DNA from 2 places in the Arthrobacter sp. MYb224 genome. Region 2 is predicted to be linked to the other one. Evidence: riboswitches for the same ligand, from Rfam matches in the RefSeq annotation. Region 2 holds a riboswitch; the other holds the start of a gene.
What was found. A riboswitch is a leader RNA that binds a small molecule or an ion and turns the genes downstream of it on or off. The one in region 2 is predicted to bind glycine.
Positions count from the first base shown of each region.

Region 1: another riboswitch for glycine. It lies ahead of gcvP (aminomethyl-transferring glycine dehydrogenase); the one in region 2 lies ahead of cycA (D-serine/D-alanine/glycine transporter).

Region 1 is NZ_PCPU01000010.1:122,119-125,529, reverse strand. Features, by position in the region: gene gcvP (aminomethyl-transferring glycine dehydrogenase) at 1-1,920, opposite strand, end outside; glycine riboswitch at 2,086-2,183, opposite strand; gene CQ017_RS16110 (SGNH/GDSL hydrolase family protein) at 2,281-3,072, opposite strand; gene CQ017_RS16105 (serine hydrolase domain-containing protein) at 3,069-3,411, opposite strand, start outside.
Region 2 is NZ_PCPU01000002.1:280,308-283,718, reverse strand. Features, by position in the region: gene CQ017_RS04465 (metallophosphoesterase) at 1-912, shown strand, start outside; glycine riboswitch at 1,540-1,637, shown strand; gene cycA (D-serine/D-alanine/glycine transporter) at 1,991-3,411, shown strand, end outside.

The DNA.
Region 1 (3,411 bases), on a different contig from region 2:
GATCATGATGGCCGACAAGACGTCCTTGTTGGCCTCGATCTTGGCATCCAGGTCGTTTGCGTCGATGGTGCCGTCCGCTGCGGTCTTCACCACGACGACCTTCATCCCTGCCAGCACGGCCGAAGCCGCGTTGGTGCCGTGGGCCGAAGCCGGGATCAGGCAGACGTTGCGCTGGGATTCGCCGCGCGAGGCGTGGTAGCCGGAGATGGCAAGCAACCCGGAGTATTCGCCCTGCGAGCCGGCGTTGGGCTGGATCGAGATGCCGGCGTAACCGGTGATGGCGGTCAACCGGCCTTCAAGGTCGGTGATCAGTTCGCGCCAGCCGATGGACTGCTCGGCGGGAACGTAGGGGTGGATCGTGGCGAACTCCGGCCAGGTGATGGATTCCATCTCGGCGGCCGAGTTCAGCTTCATGGTGCATGAGCCCAGTGGGATCATGGTGCGGTCCAAGGCCAGGTCGCGGTCCGAGAGGCGACGCAGGTAGCGCATCATCTGGGTCTCGGAGGAGATGGTGTTGAAGATCGGGTGGGTCATGTAGGCGCTGGTGCGCACCTGCGCCTCGGGGATCTCGAAGCCCTCCGGTACGGACAGCTCAACGCCGAAGACCTCGACCAGGGTGCGCACGATATCCGCGGTGGTTGCCTCATCGGTGGAGATGCCCACCTGGGTTTCGGAAACCTTGCGCAGGTTGATGCCGGCTTCGGCCGCCTTGGCGATGACCGCTTCCGCGTTCTCGACGTTGACCACAACGGTGTCGAAGAAGGAGTCGGACGCCAGGGTGAAGCCGCCGGAAACCAGCGAGCTGGCGATGACGCGAGCGTGGTTGTGCGCCCGGGTCGCGATCTGCTTCAGGCCCGCCGGGCCGTGGTAGACGCCATACATCGAGGCGCAAATGGCCAGCAGCGCCTGTGCGGTGCAGATGTTGGAGGTGGCCTTTTCGCGGCGGATGTGCTGCTCGCGAGTCTGCAGTGCCAGGCGGTAGGCGGGGGTGCCGGCGTCATCGGTGGAGACACCGACCAGGCGCCCGGGCATCGAGCGCTGCAGGCCCGCGCCGACGGCGAGGTAGGCAGCGTGCGGTCCGCCGAAGAACAGCGGCACCCCGAAGCGCTGGGTGTTGCCCACTGCGATATCCGCGCCCTGTTCACCGGGAGGGGTGATCATGGTCAGCGAGAGCAGGTCGGCGATGACAGTGACCATCGCGCCGGCGTCCTTGGCGGCGGCGATGATCTGCTTGTGGTCGGCAATCGAGCCGTCGTTGCCCGGCTGCTGGAGCACGATACCCGAGATGTCGCCTTCCGGCAGACCCTGGGAGAGGTCAACAACTTCGATTTCGAAGCCGAGCGCGTCGGCGCGGCCTTCGATGACCTTGATGGTCTGCGGGAAGATGTTCGAGTCCAGCACGGTCTTGCCGCTGGCCTTCTTCTTATTCGAACGGCGCATCATCAGCACGGCTTCGGCCGCCGATGAGGACTCATCGAGCATCGAGGCGTTGGCGATGGGCAGGCCGGTCAGGTCCATGACCATGGTCTGGAAGTTCAGCAGCGCTTCGAGGCGGCCCTGGGAGATTTCTGGCTGGTACGGGGTGTAGGCGGTGTACCAGGCCGGGTTTTCCACGATGTTGCGGCGAATCACCGCTGGCGTGAAGGTGTCGTAGAAGCCCTGGCCGATCATCTGGGTCTTCATCACGTTCTTGGATGCCAGGTTGCGCAGGTGAGCCAACGCTTCGGTTTCGCTCAGGGCAGCAGGAAGATCCAATGCCGCACCCTGGCGGATGTCGGCCGGAACTGCGGTGTCGATCAGCTCGTCGAGGCTGGAGTAACCCAGCGTCTGGAGCATGTGGTTTGCATCGGCCGGACGTGGGCCAATGTGGCGGGACACGAATTCGCTACTCGTTGATGCCGAGGTCTGCGTAATAGTCATGGTGCAGTTATCTCCAGGGGGATCTGTCTTGGCGCATGCCAAAGGAAGGTCTCTGTCCCTCCCCATCCCTGTTGCATAACCTGAGAGTTTTACGCATCCGACCTACAAAGCCGGGCGCTTGCACCTTCGGTGAACCGGAACGGGCCGGTTTCTTTCCAGAGTTGCCTCGTGATGGCGGTACGGGGGCCTGAGAGTTTCCTGGGGAGGAATTGCTCCTACGGCGCCCATCCATGGTGTGAACGGGTCTCTCCCGCCATCCGTCGAAGGCTGTGCCGTGGATCTGATGATCCAAAACACATCACCATCTTACCTGCACCGCATGCTTCTATCCAAGACCGGCGGCTCGGTTCGATTCACAAATTAACTTGCACTGGAGCCTTGAGCGAGTTTTACATAGGCGGGATATCTCGCTGGCAAGGAGTCTCCCGAGGACGTGCCCGTCAGCCGGCGCTTGATCCAGGGTCCCAAATGCTCCTTCACCCAGCCCATATCCTCGCGTAATCTCTCGCCACGGGAGTTGACCGGCAGCTGCGGCAACCCCGGAAGATTGATCTGCCCGGCCCATTCGGGCTCAACGATGCCGTGCCTGCCGAGCAGTTCGAGCACCTTGCGCGCCATCAACGCGTGGCCGAATTCGTTCATATGCAGCCGGTCCCCCGCCCAGTAGCGCAGGTCCGAAAATTCCCGCCAGCGCCAGTAGTCGGCCACCAGCGCACCATGGGTGTCAGCGATTTCGCGGATCTTCTCGTTGTAGATGGCGGTCCGCGGACGGGTCTTGTTGAATAGCGGGGAATCCACGGTGTCGAACCCGGTGAACAGCACCACGGTGCTGCCGGACTCGGCAAATCGGCGGACCATCCCGTCATAACCGCGCATGAGCGCGTCCAGATCGGCGCTGGGGCGCAGAATGTCGTTGCCCCCTGCATAGATGGTCACCAGATCGGGTTCCAACGCCAGCCCGGCGTCGAGCTGCTGGTTGATGACCTGGGAGATCTTCTTGCCGCGAATGGCAAGGTTCGCGTATTCCCAGTCGCCCTGGGTGCCCAGCACCTCGGCCACCCGGTCGGCCCAACCGCGCACCCGGTTAGGGCGCACCATGCTGATATCTCCGACACCTTCGGTGAAGGAATCCCCTAATGCAAGGAATTTCATTTCGCTCCCTTGGCCAAGATGAGCTGGCGGGCCAGCTGGCTCAGGCGCACGCCGGTCGAGATATCCTTTTCTCCTTCATTGCGCGAAGGGATGTAGCCGAAGCCCAGCTGGTAGGCCGGGTCGGCGAAGGCCAGCGACGAATTCGCCCCGTCATGCCCATAGGCGAAGATCGAGCCGTAGTCCTTGCGCGCGGTGGGTTTCATGAAACCGACGGCGAAGGCCTGCAATTGACCGTTGGTGCGGTCCGGTCCGTAGACGAGTTCGGTGGAAACCTCGGCCCAGGTATCTGCGCTGAGCAGCCCCTCGGTGGCACCGAGCTCCGGCACCGCGCCGAAGGAC
Region 2 (3,411 bases):
GACATCCCTTACGGCGCAGCCCAGCTGGCCGAATTCCCCAGCATGGTCAGTGAACTCAACGAGCAAGACGAGCTTCGCTTCATTGCCCACGTTGGAGATATCAAGGCAGGTTCCGAGCGGTGCACCGACGAACGCCTGGGCCTAGTCAGGAAGGAACTGGACAGACTTCAAACTCCGCTGGTATTCACCCCGGGCGACAACGAATGGGTTGACTGCCACCGTGCCAATAACGGTGCCTACAACCCGTTGGAGCGATTGGATACCCTGCGTGAGATGTTCTTCCCGGTCGAAAACAAGACCTTGGGCGGCACCATGCGGGTAGATTCCCAGGCTGACATCGGTTTACCGGAAAACGTTCAATTCACGAAGAACCGTATCGCCTTCTCCGTGGTGAACGTCCAAGGTTCCAATAACTCCTTGGCTCCGTGGACTGGGCTCGGACTGACCGAACCAACCTCCGAACAGCTGGAAGAAGTCGCGCTGCGCACCGAAGCCAACCTCGACCAACTGGCCGAAACATTCGCCAATGCGAAACGATCCCAGGCGCGCGCCGTAGTGGTGATGACCCAGGCAGATATGTTCACCCCCGGGTTCGAGGATGATTCCCTGGCAAACCCCGAATCCGTTTCAGGCTTCAAGTCGTTCGTCGAGGCCCTGGCCAACGAATCAGCAGCCTTCGGCGGACCGGTGTATCTGGTCAATGGCGACAGCCACGTGTTCAACGAAGATGCGCCGCTGGCCGCCGGTTCACCGTGGCTAGAGGTCTACGGCGTTGACCCGGTTCCGAACTTGCAGCGGGTCACCGTCGAGGGCGCCGCAACATCAAGAGAGTGGCTGCGCGTGAGCGTCGCGCCCAACTCAGCACAGGGTGCAGAAATTCTCAGCTGGGAGCGCGTTCCCTTCACCAACTAATTTCGTCGAGGAGGCGCCGCCCTAGCGCATCCGCTCAGCGTGCAAAGCGAATAAGCACCGCGCACACAGTAGCCAAACAGTTGCCGCCCCTAGAGTGGTAACTACCTTCCTCAAAGGTGCGAGTGATGAACCAGAGCCCAGCCCATTGGCTGGGCTCTAGTTTTTAATTACCGGCGGATAGTTCGGGCCGGCGATTCCAATCTAGGTACGATGCCCGGCACTTGCGACAGGTAGAACTACACCGAGGCCGCCGCGTTGCGCGCAGCATCGGGAGAAAACGAAACACCTTCGGCGTACGCAGCCAACATCCAGAACAATTTTTCAGGAAGCCGCTGCAAAATTTTCATACTTATTTCGTCCTAAAGCTGATCCGCGAATATGCTCCCCTCTTTCTGACCAGTAAATTTCACTCTGTTCAAAGTATGTGCAAATTATTATCCGGCGGCACCGTGCGTACTTGGCAACAAAACGCTTCATATTTAAAACGAGCCCCTCCCCCAAAACCGCCCAATGCCGGGCTCAGGCCTGAGCAAGCCATAGATTGCTCACGCAATAAACTCCATGCCGGTTTGCGCAAGCAGAAAAGAGCCGGGCATACTGTGACTGCAATCACAAGCAGTACGCCGTTGACGCGTGGCGGGAGAGTCCCGCCCAAGCCAAGGGCGGGCGCCGTAGGAGCAATTCCTCCCCGGGAAACTCTCAGGCACCCGTACCGCCACGACGAGGCGAATCTGGAAAGCAGTATGGACTAGTCCATACTCACCGACGGAGCAACTCTCTGACCCCTCACCGGGTCGAGGCGAAAACTCTCAGGTCTTCAAACAGATTGGGGAGGAACTAAGAACCGTGCCGCACCGTACGCACCCGATTCGAAAGTCCTCCCTTTGGCAAACTATCTCCGCGTTCGCTTCGGGCGGTCCCTGGCTGGACCTCGCCCGCTACGTTGCGGCGCAGAGAAATTTGTCCCGGAGTCTGACGGTTCGAGTGCGAACGTAGATCTGCCACAACGTGACGAAACCATTAGTGATTCGCCATGGCACCTCATCGAAGCACCTCACCACTCCTGGAAGGCAGCAGCATGAGCGATACCAGCTCTTCGCCCAAACTCGAACGCGGGCTCTCAAATCGTCATATCCAACTCATCGCAATCGGCGGTGCCATTGGCACCGGATTGTTCATGGGCTCGGGTAAAACCATTTCGGTTGCCGGGCCATCTGTCATCTTCGTTTACATGGTTATCGGCTTCATGCTGTTCTTCGTCATGCGTGCCATGGGCGAACTGCTGCTTTCGAACCTGAACTACAAGACTTTCGCGGACTTCGCAGGTGACCTGCTCGGCCCGTGGGCCGCGTTCTTTACCGGCTGGACCTACTGGTTCTGTTGGGTAGTCACCGGCATCGCAGATGTGGTGGCCATCGCGCACTACGTCGCTTTCTGGTGGGGGAACCTTCCGCTCTGGATCCCGGCACTCGCATGTATCGCGTTGTTGCTGGTACTGAATCTGGCCACGGTGAAGGCCTTCGGCGAAACCGAGTTCTGGTTCTCCATGATCAAGATCGTGGCCATCTGCGCGCTGATTGTTGTTGGCCTGGTCATGGTCATCACCAGCTTCGGGCACAACGGTGCTACCGCGTCCTTCAACAATCTCTGGACCGACGGCGGAATGTTCCCGACCGGCTTCATGGGCTTTGTTGCAGGTTTCCAGATTGCAGTATTCGCATTCGTGGGAATTGAGTTGGTAGGCACCACCGCTGCCGAAACAAAGGACCCCGAGAAGACCCTCCCCAAGGCCATCAGCTCCATTCCTATCCGCATTCTGATCTTCTATGTGGGTGCGCTCATCATCCTCATGGCGGTTCAGCCATGGCGCTTGTTCTCCGCCGGAGAATCCCCCTTCGTGGGCATGTTCGCCTTGGCCGGGCTGGCCGGTGCGGCGGGCATTATCAATTTCGTGGTGCTCACCAGCGCGACGTCCAGCGCGAACTCGGGCATCTACTCGACCTCCCGCATGATCCGCGGCTTGGCCCTTGAGGGCGATGCGCCGAAGGCCTTCGCCCAATTGTCCGAAAACAAGGTGCCGCGCAACGCGCTGATGTTCTCCTGCATGTTCCTGCTGGCCGGAGTGGTGCTGCTCTACAGCGGCGATTCGGTGATGGTAGCTTTCACCTTGGTCACCACCGTAGCGGCCCTTTGCTTCATGTTTGTTTGGTCGATCATCTTGGTCAGTTACCTCGTGTACCGCAAGCGCCGTCCGCACCTGCATGCGCAGAGCAAGTTCAAGATGCCCGGTGGCACCTTCATGCCCTATGTGGTGCTGGCCTTCTTCGGATTCATCCTCTGGGCGTTGACCACGCAGAGCGATACGCTGTCGGCACTGCTAATCACCCCGCTGTGGTTCATCGGTCTGGCTATCGGATACCGCGTGGTGCGCAGCAAGCCGGGGCACGTTGCACTTCGTGCCGCGCATGTGGCAAAGGTCGCGGTGGAGAAGGAAGATGC